Regions from separate parts of the Paenibacillus woosongensis genome, predicted to be linked through region 1. Evidence: riboswitches for the same ligand, from Rfam matches in the RefSeq annotation. Region 1 holds a riboswitch; each other region holds the start of a gene.
The links. A riboswitch is a leader RNA that binds a small molecule or an ion and turns the genes downstream of it on or off. The one in region 1 is predicted to bind thiamine pyrophosphate.
Positions count from the first base shown of each region.

Region 2: it holds a riboswitch for thiamine pyrophosphate, as region 1 does, so the genes downstream of both, thiE (thiamine phosphate synthase) here and QNH46_RS06765 (ECF transporter S component) in region 1, are expected to answer to the same signal.
Region 3: it holds a riboswitch for thiamine pyrophosphate, as region 1 does, so the genes downstream of both, QNH46_RS18485 (YkoF family thiamine/hydroxymethylpyrimidine-binding protein) here and QNH46_RS06765 (ECF transporter S component) in region 1, are expected to answer to the same signal.

Region 1 covers NZ_CP126084.1:1,556,897-1,561,695, forward strand. Annotated here, with positions in the region: gene QNH46_RS06750 (hypothetical protein) at 1-80, shown strand, start outside; gene QNH46_RS06755 (DUF4097 family beta strand repeat-containing protein) at 86-565, shown strand; gene asd (archaetidylserine decarboxylase) at 658-1,473, opposite strand; TPP riboswitch at 1,629-1,741, shown strand; gene QNH46_RS06765 (ECF transporter S component) at 1,849-2,451, shown strand; gene QNH46_RS06770 (ABC transporter ATP-binding protein) at 2,455-4,065, shown strand; gene QNH46_RS06775 (energy-coupling factor transporter transmembrane component T family protein) at 4,062-4,799, shown strand, end outside.
Region 2 covers NZ_CP126084.1:869,891-874,689, reverse strand. Annotated here, with positions in the region: gene QNH46_RS03825 (FAD-dependent oxidoreductase) at 1-246, opposite strand, end outside; gene QNH46_RS03820 (thiazole synthase) at 279-1,058, opposite strand; gene thiS (sulfur carrier protein ThiS) at 1,063-1,278, opposite strand; gene thiE (thiamine phosphate synthase) at 1,256-1,903, opposite strand; TPP riboswitch at 1,977-2,086, opposite strand; gene QNH46_RS03805 (TraB/GumN family protein) at 2,141-3,346, opposite strand; gene QNH46_RS03800 (ABC transporter permease) at 3,395-4,690, opposite strand; gene QNH46_RS03795 (ABC transporter ATP-binding protein) at 4,683-4,799, opposite strand, start outside.
Region 3 covers NZ_CP126084.1:4,033,806-4,038,604, reverse strand. Annotated here, with positions in the region: gene QNH46_RS18500 (energy-coupling factor transporter transmembrane component T family protein) at 1-354, opposite strand, end outside; gene QNH46_RS18495 (ABC transporter ATP-binding protein) at 351-2,129, opposite strand; gene QNH46_RS18490 (ECF transporter S component) at 2,129-2,728, opposite strand; gene QNH46_RS18485 (YkoF family thiamine/hydroxymethylpyrimidine-binding protein) at 2,731-3,366, opposite strand; TPP riboswitch at 3,497-3,610, opposite strand; gene QNH46_RS18480 (SPOR domain-containing protein) at 3,748-4,799, shown strand, end outside.

The DNA of each region.
Region 1 (4,799 bases):
GGAAATCGACTCACCAGGAGAGCAGGCAGCGCATATTGAAGCAAGCGGAGGTATCCGTGATTGAGAAGGGCGGCAATTGAGGATCGTGACGCATCCGAAGGATGATCCTGACTCGAGTCTATGGAAATGGGCGGAAAAGAAATATGGGTTCTCTGATTTCATGATCGATTACGAGATAGAGGTGCCGGCAGCTTTAGAGAGCTATGATATCCGGCTTGATGTTGGCAATGTTGAGCTCCATGACCTGAAAGGAAGCTACAGCATCCGCAGTGAAGTCGGGCAGGTTAAATTGGATAATGTCCGCATTTCGGGACAGTCTTCCGTAGCAACGTCTACGGGCAGCGTTGACGTGCGCATAGCCGAATTGAGCGGCCAAGGCCAGCTTCATGTCCAGACGGAGATCGGAAATATCCATGCAGCCCTGGACAATGCTGTGCAATGCACGCTTGTGATTAAGAACGACATGGGGAAAATTACCGGAGCTGCAGAAGGAACGAGCCAGATCAATGGCGGTGGTGGACAAATCCTGCTGCAAACACAAGTTGGCTCAATTACGGTGGAGTAATTTTAGCCCTAAGATAGCTAAACAGGCCATCCTCTATAGAGGATGGCCTGCTCGAAAAATGTATAAAATTTCAGTCCAGCTGGTTCGTCAAATCAAGAATGGGCTGTCATGGAACGCTTGCCAGCGGTGTGAAATCTCCCTAAAGGCTCTCCCATTTTGACCTTAGAGCCTGGGGCAAGCTCAGGAAGGGGCTCAAATGTATCGTTCTCGACCAGCAGGACGACGGTTGAGCCGAATTCGAAATAAGCCATATCGTCTCCCCGGTTCCAGTGCTTCGCTTCGGCATCCGTATATTTAATGCTGCTTACGTTCATGGCCCCGACTTTGACTACGGCAACTTCTCCGAGGTCGTGGGAGATATATGTGATTAGCCGTTCATTGCGGCTGAGTACCTTCCGCATATTTCTCATTCCAAAATCATTGACGGGATAGACCTTTCCTTTTATATGCTCGCTCTCCAGCTTGCTTCCCGTTATTGGGGCATGAATGCGGTGATAGTCGGTCGGACTAAGGTATAGCACGAAGAAAAAGCCATGATTATAGCTATGCGCGCGCGGGGAGTAATTAAGCAGTTCTTCCAAAGAGTAGTCCTGGCCCTTGACGTTAAGAATTGTTCCTGTTTGAATTTCTCCCATTGCAGTAATTAATGCATCGACGGGGCTGATCATCCCTTCCGGAAGGGAATGAATCGGGCGCATGTCCGGCTTGAGCCTGCGCGTGAAAAATTCGTTCAGCGTCCGGTATTCTTTAATGTCCTTTTCGGCTTCATCTAGCGGAATGCCATAGGATTTAGCGAAAGCAGGAATAAGAATCCGGCTTGCTTCCGAGTGTGAGAACCGGCCCATCAGCCGGGAGATCCATTTCCGGGAGGTAAGCTCCGTCATCCATTTCATCCATTTTGCGATCAAATTGGTTCCCCCTAATTCCTATGCTGAACAATGGTGCTGCCGTTTTCCACTTCCGACTATATTGACATATAATACAAATGAAATCAACAACGATGCTGTAATAATTAAATAATGCTTGCTACTGCGGCATCTCTTGTTGTATGGTTAAATCAATCGCATAGTGATACGGGAGCTTGAGAGGAATCAGGCTGAGATTGCAGTTTAATCCGCTGCTGACCGTTAATCTGATCTGGATAATGCCAGCGTAGATAATCCGTTGTTCAAGGTCTCTTCGTGCCTATGAACCTATACAGCCGCCTGAGCATATCCAGCGGTTTTTTTGTTTTGTTTAGCCATACTATTTCAAAGAGGCAAGAAGAAGGGGAGATGACGGTAATGCAAAATGCAGTACAAAGAAAAGGCGGTCGGGGGCTGAAGCTGAGCGATTTGCTCGTAACGATTTTCGTCTCAATCGTCCTGGGAGTAGTTTATTATTTTTGGAGCGCGGTTTATAATCTGTTCTCGTTTTTTCCGCAGGCGGATGAGCTCGTCTACGGCATGTGGTTCATGGCGTCGACGCTGGTATTTTTATTGATTCGCAAGCCTGGCGTAGCTCTAATCGCTGAAATTGCCGCCGCGCATGTATCGATATTGTTCGGCAGCGAGTGGGGCATACAGCTTGTCATGTACAGTGTGCTCCAAGGGCTGGGTGCCGAATTGGTATTCGCGGCATTCCGCTACAAGAACTATTCGGCATCGGTGGCGGCTTTGGCGGGTGTAGCCGCAGCGGTAGGTTCGCTGATCCCGGACATTTATTACGGATACATCCAGGATTATCCGACCTGGCTGCTGATTGCCAAATACGGCATGCGCGCCATCAGTTCTGCCCTGATTTGCGGATATCTGGCCTATGGAATCGTGAAGGCAGTAGAGGCTACGGGAGTAACCAATTTGCTGCGTCCTGTTGAGGATAAAGATTATGCGGCGCTGGACGATTAAGCGATGATGCCTATATTGACATCCGCCGCAGCAAGTGACCAGCAGAACCGGGCAGCGGCTATAGCAGCGGGCGTAACCGGGCTTCGGCTCAAGTTCCCCGGTGAGGAACGCTTCGTTTTTAAAGATCTTACGCTGCATGTACAGCAGGGGGAGAAGGTATTGCTGCTGGGCCCGAGCGGGAGCGGGAAATCTACCCTGCTGCAGGTGCTCTCAGGTATTATACCTTCGCTTGTCGAGGTGCCCATGCGCTGCGAAGAGCGGATACAGCCCCCATCCTGGGGATTCGTGTTTCAAGACCCGGATACCCAATTTTGTATGCCTTATGTGGATGAGGAGCTAGCCTTTGTTCTCGAAAATCTTGCCGTTCCGCAAAACGAGATGCAGGGACGAATGGGGGAGGTGCTCGAGGCGGTCGGCCTTCATATGCCGGAGCTGCATGTCCAAATCGACACATTGTCCCAGGGGATGAAGCAGCGGCTGGCTCTGGCCTCGGTGCTGCTCTCCAATCCCCAGGTGCTCTTTCTAGACGAGCCCTCCGCGCTGCTTGATCCGGAAGGCCGGGAACAGATTTGGGAGACAGTCAAGAAGATCTCCCCCGATCGAACGCTAATTATTGTCGAGCATCGGATTGAGGAAATTGCCGGTTTTGTCGACCGGGTCGTTCTCTTTGGTCCGGAAGGACAGCTGCTCGGACAGGGAACGCCGCAAGAGGTGTTCAGCACGTATCAATCCGAGCTGAAGGAGTTCGGTATTTGGTATCCCGGCGTATGGGAGCATTATTTCTTATCGCCGGAGGGAGAGGCGCTTCTTGAACCAGTTCCTCAGGATGCGCAGGCATCCTCTGGAACGACCTTGAAGCTGCTGGAGCTGTCCCGGTTCAAGGGCCTCAGGCACGGCAAACCGGTCATTAAGATCGAGCAGGCTTCCGTTTCCCCAGGCGACTTCATTGCGATTACCGGGCCAAACGGAGCGGGAAAGAGCTCGCTGCTGCTGAGCCTGATGGGACTGCTTCGCTCGGAAGGAACTTATTTACTAATTGGAGAGCCTTTGGATGACAGGGCGCCCGGCCGGAGCGCAAGGAAGGGCCGCTGGCGCAGGAACAAGCGAGATAAGCATGTAGAGCAGGCTGCATCCCATATCGGCTTTGTGTTCCAGAATCCAGAATTTCAATTCGTTGCTGAGCAGGTGGCAGAGGAAATCGCTTTTTCCTTGCGGCTGGAAGGATTAACGGAGAAGCTCGTAGCGGAGCGGGTCGACGATGCTATGTTGACCTTTGGCCTAGAGGGGCTGAATCACCGCCATCCTTATCAGCTCTCCCTTGGGCAAAAGCGGAGATTAAGCGTGGCTGGCGCTGCGGTGTTGAATAAACCCATTCTGCTGCTGGACGAACCAACCTTCGGCCAGGATGCCGTAAATACCTTTGCGATTCTGCAGGTTTGCGAGAAGCTGCGCCGACAGGGAACCTCGATTATCATGGTAACGCATGAAGAGAAGATTGCGGATATCATTGCAACCCATCGTTGGGAGGTCCGGGAAGGATCAGTCGTGTCCCAGCGGAGGACGGAGCGGGGAGAGCGGATAAGGCGCCTTGCACAGGAAGAGGGAAACCGATGAAACAATTTCTAACGCCTAGGCGAACAACCTGGCTGCACCGTGCTAATCCTGCCGCCAAGCTGGGGATGATCGTGCTGCTGTTTCTATTGACCTTATTTACGCATAGCTTGGATTTTATTGCTTATCAGGCCATAACTGTCTTTCTCGTTCTATTTCTGATGAGCGGGCATCCTCCATGGAAAATCATGCTGCTGCTTCTCCCTCTGCTGCTCGTATTTGTATCCTCCTCCATTACGATGATCCTCTTTGGCAAAGGGGATACGCTTTGGTGGAAATGGGGAATCATCCGCATATCAGAGGAAAGCTTCTATCGGGGAATTCATATCGGCTTCAAATCGGTTACTTTTGCCGCTGAGGGTTTGCTGTATGTACTAACGACCTCTTCGGTCGCCTTGTTTTATGCCCTGATGCAGAAAGTTAAGCTTGCACCGAAATACGCCTACAGCTTCATGGCCTCGGTCCGGCTGCTGCCGATGGTATGGGAGGAGTTCCTGATCCGGCGCAGCGCTCTGCAGATTCGCGGGGTACGGCATAGCCGCGGCGTCCGCGGCTGGATCGAGCAAGCCAAGCTGTATGCTGTGCCGCTGTTATCGCAAAGCATTCGCCGGGCTCACCGCGTAGCGGTAGCTATGGAATCCAAGTCGTTCCACAATAGCCGGCGCAGAACCTATTATTATACCTCTGAATTTACGTTATACGATCTGGGGCTGCTGCTTTTGCTGGCCTCCGCAGTC
Region 2 (4,799 bases), 690 kb from region 1:
CATCTGACTGATCTCCGCTTGCCATGTGGGATACAGCCGCAGGCTGTCCAGGCATAGTCGAAAGAATTCGTCCGGCTCCTCCAGGTTTTCGGAGTATGGCGCCAGCATACCGGCGGCTGCTCCCGAGGCTTGACCGCCGCATTTGCCGATTTCCAGCAGAGTTATGTTATGCCCCCGCTTCCGCAATTCAAAGGCGCAGGACAATCCGATAACGCCGCCGCCCATAATAACAATATTCTGCATCATGCTATCGCTCCCAAGCGCCATTTTTCATAGGGCTATTTCAAAATAAACTGTTCCAGGCCACTGCTCGCGGAAGCGTACTTCTTCCGGGCAATTCGTCCGGATAAATAAGCAAGCCGTCCCGCCTCTATCGCGTGCTTCATGGCGGTTGCCATCATGACCGGATCCTTCGCCTTGGCTACCGGAGTGTTCATAAGCACCCCGTCTACGCCCAGTTCCATCGCCTTCGTGACGTCACTGGCCGTCCCAAGCCCGGCATCCACGATAACGGGCACGCCCGCTTCCTCTACAATCAGGCCTAAATTGTAAGGATTCAATATGCCGAGCCCCGTGCCGATCGGCGCTGCTCCCGGCATGATCGCAGCAGCCCCGGCTTCTTCAAGCCGGCGGCAGATGACCGGATCGTCCGAAATATAAGGAAGCACCGTAAATCCTTCTTTGACCAGCATTTCCGTTGCCCTAAGCGTCTCAATCGGGTCGGGCAGCAACGTCTTCGCGTCCGCGCTGATCTCAACCTTGATCCAATCGCTGAGGCCGGAGGCTCTGGCAAGCCGCGCAATCCGGACCGCTTCCTCGGCCGTGCTTGCGCCTGATGTGTTCGGCAAATATTGAAAGGCGCCATCCTCGATATGCTGCAATATGGAATCATCCTCTACCGCGTCGAGATTAATGCGCCGAATAGCAAATGTAAGCACTTCCGCCCCGGAAGCTTGGATCGCTTCCTTCTGCACGAACGGGTTGGGAAACAGCCCTGTGCCAATAAAAAAACGCGACGACAGCGAGCGACCGCCGATACGCAAAACATCGTCCCGCATCCGTTTAACCCCCTCCCACAAAATGAACCAGCTCGATGACCATCCCTGCAGACACCGTGGTATCCGCCCACTGCTCGGGGGTCAAAATCACACCGTCCGCTTCCACGATAACCGGCTTGCCCGTCAAGCCGAAATGGGCGATCACATCCTGAACAGTTCCCGCCTGCAAGCTGTGCTTAACGCCATTCACCTTCAACTCAACGATTTGCGTATTTTCCATGATGCGCTCCCCCTTGCTCCAGTTTGCGAATAAAGGCCTCGCATGTCCCCTTTACGTCCGGACTGCCTACAATTTCGGTCACCGCGCAAATTCTCGTTGCCCCGGCAGCGATCACTTCATCCGCATTGTGCAGCTTGATGCCGCCAATCGCCACGAACGGAATCCGGATTTTCTCCGCCACCTCACGGACATAGGAGAGCGTCACCGGCGTTGCATCCGCCTTCGTAGCCGTCGGGTATATGGGACCAACGCCGATATAGTCTGCTCCCTGCTGCTCTGCCAGCAGCGCTTCCTCGATCGCATGCGTGGAAATGCCGATGATTTTCCCGCCGACCAGCTCCCTGGCCACGGGAAGCGGTGTGTCGCCCTGGCCCAGATGAATGCCGTCCGCATCCACCTCAAGCGCAATATCGATATAATCGTTGATGATTAACGGAACGTCATACCGGCGTGTCAATTCGCGAAGCCGCTTCGCCTTCTCCAGCACAGCCGCCCGCTCGCTGTGCTTGTCCCGAAGCTGCACGATATCTGCACCGCCAAGAATAGCCTCCTCCATCACTTCGGCAAGCTCCCTGCCGGGATGGCTTCTTTCATCGGTAATAGCGTACAAACGAAACTCTCTCATCTGCCAACTCTACCTCCGTTTTGTATTTACCGGCTGCAAGACACAAAAAAGCCATTCGAGAATACACGAATGGCTTTAAATTCGATATGTTCTCTACGCCAGCATTACCTGGATCAGATTAACGGTCAGGAACATCAGGTTCCAATCTCAGCCGGACTTTATCCAGCACCCGCACTCCATATTCAGTTACTCCCACTATAACTTACCTTAGTAACCTTGGCAAGATTATCCGAACCCTCATTTGCGAACGACGGAATAGCCTTTATCCTGCAACAGCTGAACGATGCCGTCTTTGCCGGCGAAATGCGCTGCGCCAACCACAATGAAATATTCCGCTTTCTTGTCGCTTTTCAGGTATCCATCGATTTTATCGGCCATAACGATATTCCGGTCGGTCAGCATCGCTTTGTAATACTCCGGATCCTCGATCATGCTCTCGGTGAACTCAAGCAGTTTCTGATCATCCCCTGATTTCCACATAGCGGCCATATCGTCCACAAGTTCAGCCGAAACATCGAAGTTGTCCAAGGCGGTATTTAGGTTTTTCTCCTGCAATTCGCTGGAGAACCCGTCGAGCATGCTCAGTTGGGACTCGTAGGTTTCCAGTTCCAACACCGGCAGCTTGCGTTCTATGGCTTTCTGGATGAAATACAGGTCGATTCCGGCAGAGGCTTCATAACCTGACTGCATCGATTTAAGCGTGCTGATGGTACTCTCGACGACCCATGGCTTGAAGACATCAAAGGCGTTTGGCTCCAGGCCGTTTTGCTGCAAAATATCCTCAAGCTTCGCATATGTCTCCTTGGACACATGATCCTTCAAAGTCGTACCGTCCTGATACATCCCCATATCCAGGATCAGCTTCTGATTGGCTTCATCAGCAGCCTTGCTAAGGTCAATTTCTACCCCCAAATAATCCGCTTCGGCAAAAGCATCCTCGAATTCCGAACGCAGCGGATAAAAGCTGTCGTCCGCAATATGCATCGATCCTACCAGATAGACCGTATTGCCGCCATGTTTGACTTCCCACATGAAGCCGCGGGCACCTTCCCCCGTAGCTTCGGAGATAAGAAACACTGTGCGGGATTGCTGATTCCAATGCACCTTGTAGCCTGCCGCTTCGCCAACGATTCTAATCGGAGCGTACGTCTCGCCGTTAATCAGCTCTGTCTTGCTGTTCAGCGCAATCTCCTTGCCGTCAATCACGACATGAATCGTATCATCCTGTACATCGCTTAGCTCCACATTCATCGCTTGCAGCGTTGATTTCAGCGGTACCAGCGTTGTTCCGTGATCAACAATAGGCGCATTCGTTGCGAATTCAACGTTTTGGTTGTTGATCTTGACCGAAGCTGGCTGTGGAGCAGCCATAGCCGGGGCCGCTGTGGCAAGCAAGCCTACAGAAATAAAGAGGGATAAGAGCGATCGTTTCCAATTTTTCATGTTCATCTTCTCCTTTGTTACAATGATATTTTTGAAATTCACACGGAGTTAAATCTTGTACGCCTTCATCGCTTTGCGCAGCTCCTTCATCGTCGGACGCTTGCCGTACAGCAGGACTCCCGTGCGGTAAATCTTGGCGGCCAGCCAGCTGAAGAAGACGATAGCGACAATAAGGATCAGCAGAGACAGCCCTACCTCCAGCAGCGTTGCATCCCCTGCGCCATACCGCAGCAGGATCGTGACCGGAGACACGAACGGGATGTAAGAGCACACCTTGAGCAGAAGGGAATTCGGAGACGATAAGCTAAACATCGCCACATAGAATGCTGCCAGAGAAAGCATCGTGATCGGCATCACCGCCTGGCCAAGATCCTCCGTGCGGCTGACAATGGAGCCGACCGCTGCGTACAAAGTCGCATAGAGGAAATAGCCCAGAATATAGAAGATAAGACCAACAAGCAAAATGGATAGATCCATTTGCGATAAATCCAAATTCAACTCGGCCAAGGATGCCTGATTGTATGGCAATGCAAGGTTGATGGCAACTACGGCGATGAAGATGGCGATCTGCAGCAGGCCGACCAGGAACATGCCTAGAATTTTGCCGAACATTTGCGTCAGCGGTGAAACGCTCGTTACCAGAATCTCCATGATCCGCGAGCTTTTCTCCGAAGTTACCTCTGCGGCAATCATGTTGCCGGTCATCATATTGGTCATGAAGAACAGAACGATCAGGCCGTATACAATAACGTAATTGATCGCCGCCGGCTTAGAGCCTTCATTTGCATCGGCAGCACTGCCCGTTCCTGCGGCCTGTTCGGCCTTCAGCTCTTCGATGATTACGGGAGCGCTTATCGCCGCGATTTGCTCCTCGGTTAGGGAGCTTCCACGAGTGACGTATTGCATTTTCACGTTCTCCAGTGCGGGCTGGAGCGTCGACTGAAGCGTTAAATCCATGCTGTTCTTCTTGGAGGTGTACATAACCTTCGGAAATTGCAGCCCTTCAGCCTCGCCGAACTCCAGGTATCCCTTGATCGTTCCGTTCTCCATATCGTGCATGAGCGCCTGATCATTCGCTTGCTCGTATTTCACGAGCTTGATTTTGCCATCCGGCTGCTTGTCGATAAACGCCTCCAGCGACGCTGCAATTTCAGGCTGGTTGCCATAGACAAGGCCAATTTGGGAACTTGTACCGCCCTCGTTTCCCGAGAACAATTGAATCAGATACGGCACATGAATACCGATGGATAGCAGCAGGGCAAAAATGACGGTAGTAACGACGAATGATTTCGTCTTGACCTTATTGGCAAAGGTAAAATTAATGATCGGCAGCAGCTTATTCATGCGACTCACCTACCTCTTTAATAAAGATTTGATTCAACGTCGGTTCCTTGATTTCAAAATGCTCAACTGTGCTCTCTTCCATGGCCCGGCGCAGAATGTCCTGCGCGGC
Region 3 (4,799 bases), 2.5 Mb from region 1:
CAAGGTACGCAAGGCGAGCGAGAGGGCCAGATTGAACCCGGCCACCGTCAGCTTCAGCGGTCCCCACGATAAGAGCAAAGGGGAGTCCTGCGGCAGATCGGAACGTGGAAAAAGAGCAGCTGTCCAGAAATAACCGATCGCCAGTATAAAGAAAGGCACAAACAAGAACAGCCATCTGCGCCAGGAAATCCGGCCAAATATGACAGTAATCATCAATATATAAATGAGGCTGACGGAAACGGTAACCGGATCGAAGGCAAGCGACATTAAAATGACCCCTGTAATGACGGTGAGTCCTTTGATGGAGGGATTCATATCATTTAGGAGCTCCCCCAATGCGCCTGATCTTATCATACGATAACCTCCCCGCAGATTTCTTGTGTTCTCCGGAGCGCCCATCTTAGCTTATTCTTCAAATGGGCTGAGAGCGGCGGGACGAGCTTATGCGCCCGAAGCTGCTCCTCCGGCCAATCCCATAATGCATCGGGGCGTCCGTCCCATTGAATGCTTCGCTCGCCGAGTACGATGACCCGATCGGCAAATTGCTGGACAAGCTCCATATCATGGGTAATCATGATGACGGTTAGTCCACGGTCTACCCGGGCGCGCAGCGAGTTCATCAGCTCCAGGGCAGAGTAAGCGTCCTGGCCGAAGGTCGGCTCGTCGCAGAGCAGCACCTGCTGCTCCTCAGACAGCATCGCGGCCACGCTTAATCGGCGTTTTTGTCCCTGGCTCAGGGCGAAGGGACTGAAGCCGCGACGGTGCTGCAGGCGATACTGCTCAAGCAGCGACTCGACCCGATCGGATACAGCCTCCTCAGACAGCTTCTGCAGCCGCAGGCCGAAGGCAAGCTCGTCGTAGACGGTATCAGTGACGAATTGATGCTCCGGATGCTGGAAAATGAGACCAACGCGCTTGCGCAGCTCCTTCTCCGGCCAGTCCGGCAAGGGTCGGCCAGAGAAGGTGATTCTGCCGGAGGATGGCTCCAATATGCCCGACAAGAGCGCGGCGAGGGTCGACTTCCCCGCCCCGTTCTGGCCGACGAGGGCAATGAACTGCCCGGCAGGGATCGACAGTGACAGCCTGTCGAGAATCTTCTGTCCTCCGCTGCGCTCGAAGGAAAGGCTATCGACCGACAGCAAGGCTTCCTTGCCGCTAGCATCGGCAGCCCCTTCGTCCGGCAGCTTGGATCGGGAGACATCGGTTTGCTCCAACTGCTGAAGCAGCGTTCTTTTTACGGAATCGGGTTTGCTCAGCCACAGTTCGGCCAGCTCGTCCCTGGTGAGCGGCTGCCATGAAGGTTCTCTGTCTATCTGCAGCTGCTCATGCAGGCGGACGGCCCCCGGCATCCATATTCCCAAATGCTGCGCCTCTTCTTTAAAATTGGCGAAATAGGTTCGGGGCTCCCCTTCGTAAACAAGTTTACCTTCTGTGCCCATCACGGCAAGGCGATCGACATAAGGCATCCAGGCATCGAGCTGGTGCTCGATCAGCAAGATGCTCATTTGCCGCTGCTTGCGGATGGAATGAATGAGATCGGCCAAGTGCGAGCAAGCCAGCGGATCCAGATTGGATGTGGGCTCGTCAAGGATGAGTACATCCGGATTCAAAGCCAGAGCGCAGGCTAGGGCGAGCCGCTGCTTCATTCCACCGGATAAAGTATGGATATGCGCGCTCCGCCAGTCGGTCAGATCGACAAGCCGCAGCGCTTCGTCGATTTTCGCGCTGATTTGTTCCCGTGGGCAGCCGATATTTTCCAGGCAAAAAGCAAGCTCCTCCTCCACCTTAAGCATGCAAAATTGGCTGTCCACGTCTTGGAACACAATGCCTACCTGCTGCGCAATTTCACCTGGATCCTGTCCCTCTAGGGATTTGCCATACAGATAAACGCCGCCTGTCACCAGGCTATCGATGGCTGACGGGTACACCCGGTTCAGGCAGAGGGCCAAGGAACTTTTCCCACAGCCGCTTGGACCAAGGAGCAGCAGCAATTCGCCTTGATGCAGCCGGAGGGAAATCGAGGAGAACACCTGCTCCTCCCCGTCCTCGCTGAAAGCCAGGGATAAATTTTTTGTCTCCAAGACCATCGGTTTATCCATCGTTTCTTGATTCGGGAGCAACGTATTCATTACTGCTTCACCGAGGTTCGTTGTTGATTGGCGCTTTGGACAGCGGCCTTCCCGATGGGAAAGCTCCTCAATACGCCTGTCCGGGCCAGCGCATCGGATATCCATTTGCCTAGCAGGCCGGCGATCACTGCACCGCTGATAACCCGGACGATGAACATCGAGATGACTAGACCCGTGGACAAAGCGGCGAAGCCGGATTGAAAGAAGCCCCAGCCAAAGCTGAATACGGCCGCGCCTACGCCTGCGCCCATGAGCACTGCTGTGTTGTAGTAACGGTATCTTACGGCGGCGAATACCGCTTCCGCGCCGAGGCCTTGAATAAAGGCCGACAGAATCAGGATCGGGCCGGTGACGTTGCCGATCAATACCTCGATCGTCCCGGCGATCGTCTCGGACAGCAGGGCTGCTCCGGGCTTGCGCAAGATATAGGCTGAAATGATCGAAACGATAAACCATATGCCGAAGATGACCTCATATCCCATCGGACCCATAAAGCCGACGAGCACATTGCCTATCTGCAGGAAAATCAAATAGACGACAGCAAACACGACGGACAGCGAGCTGAGAACGATAATGTCGCGAAGCTTCCAGGATGACATCCTTATTCCCCCTTCCTCTGCACATGCTCCGGTTTGGCTGACGGGCTGTTGCAGGAGATTGTGGCCGTCATGACTAGATGGGAAGTCTTGGTGCTTGACGTGACAAAGGCATTTTCGAGTGAACGAAACACCTGTTGGGCGGTTCCATCCAGGCGGCTAGCGTAATGAATTCCGCCGGAGAACGTTCCCTCGGCTTCCGCCGCTTTGACCGCATCATAAATGACGTCCATGTAGTGGGGCACCCCCATCGGGTAAAGGGCGAATTGAGCTGCGGTATCAACCGATGTTTTGTTCCCTTCGTTCAAACGGACATCGTCCTCAGACATGAAGACATCTCCTTCCGTATCTCCCGGGCAGCCTACGGAAAAGGTTGCGCTAAGAACGACATGCTCACCGCTTTTTGCCGCCTGCAGGAAAATGGATTTAACTACGTCGAACACATGCTCATGGCGGCCGCGCACGCAGGTGCTGACGTCATCGCTTTGAACCCAGACCTTGGACGTATCGGTATGCTCCAGCGCTCCAAGAATGATCGGAACGAACCGGTCGCTCATCGGAAACAGAGAGAACCGGCAGCCGACGATGCGGCTGGTGCCGCAGGCCGCGGCTTGAATGTTGTGGTTGAATGAATTGGTCATGATGCTTTTCCTCCCCTGGTTAATTTAAATTATCGCTGATAACGACAAAAAAACCGCACCCGAAGAGTGCAGTTATATCGATACAGCCTGTGTCTGCTTAAACATTTTAAAGCAAGCACGCAGCGCTATTTATCGTTTCCCCGCACTTCCCCACGCTAGTATGATCTAGATCGGGTGTAAAGGGTTAACCGTTCCTCAAGCGGGAACGATCTCTCAGCCAGCAAAGGCACCCCTAGTGCATTTTTTCGTGATGCGGTTGTCAATGGTTCCCATTATACAGAGTTCCTTTCAATTGTAAAGCCTTGTTTAAATGAAGTGGTCTATATTCTCGCAAATATTCATATTGTAACGGTAGAAGAGAGGACAAGGAGCGTGCGGATCGTGAACAAGGCAAAGATGACATTCCGGTTCGATGAACATGGGCAACAAGCGCACAGTGCACAGAAGGCTGGAGATCGCCAGCGGCTGGAGGCCACCCCCGCTTCAGGGCATGACAAGCCGCCCGAGCGATCAGAACAGGAACCGAAGGATACTCCTATAACTTACCGTGCGGTGGAAACGATAGATTATTGGGGAGATCCCTTTACAGACCATACAGGAACAGGGATTGCCCTATTGCCAGAGCATGCCGAGCCAGGCGGCGGAGATTATTATTTTCGTAAAACGCGGACCTCCTGGTGGAAGGTTGCCGGCTCGCTGACCGGCGCGATCGTGACCGGAGCGCTCTTTGGATTCGTCGTTCTGTCCATGTTCGACCAGGAAATGACGGTGCCGATCCCTGGAATTAGCGTGCCGAAGCAGGGGGCGGCCGGAGAAGCGGCCGATATTCCCGTACTGGGCAGTGTCATTACGGAGGAACAGGTTCCGCTCGTACAGGTCGTTCTGCCTTCGCAGAGCTATCATTTCCTGCAGTACGGCGTGTTCAGCACAGCGGAAGGCGTTGCCCTGGCCCAGGAACAATTGCGCTCCGCGGGAATTGCCGCCGCGCGGGATACCTTGGATGAGAAGCGGGTCTATGCGGGAGTCTCCCCGGACCGTGAGGAAGCTAAACTGCTGAGCGGGAGGCTGAAGACAGGAGGCGTTCACCTCATTTTGCATGAAATTGCCTTGCCTGAATCGGCTACGATGGAATATAAAGGGGATGCGGCATCCCTCCAGCAATATTTGGCGCAGAGTGCGGATCTCGCCTATATGCTCAGCTCCTCCTCGGCAGCTCTTCTGGGAGAAGCTTCTCCCGGGCGCCAGAGCCAGGAGGAAATCGGCCGGCTAAGGGAGAGCCATCAGCTGTGGACCAAAAGCGCCGCCGACGTTCGAGGCAAGCTGACGGCAGCCGCGGAGGCTGAAGCAAAGGAGATGGAGAAGGCGATGAACAGTGCGGTTGAGGCGATGGAGGAATTTAACGAGAAGGGCGAGCAAACCATGCTCTGGGAAGT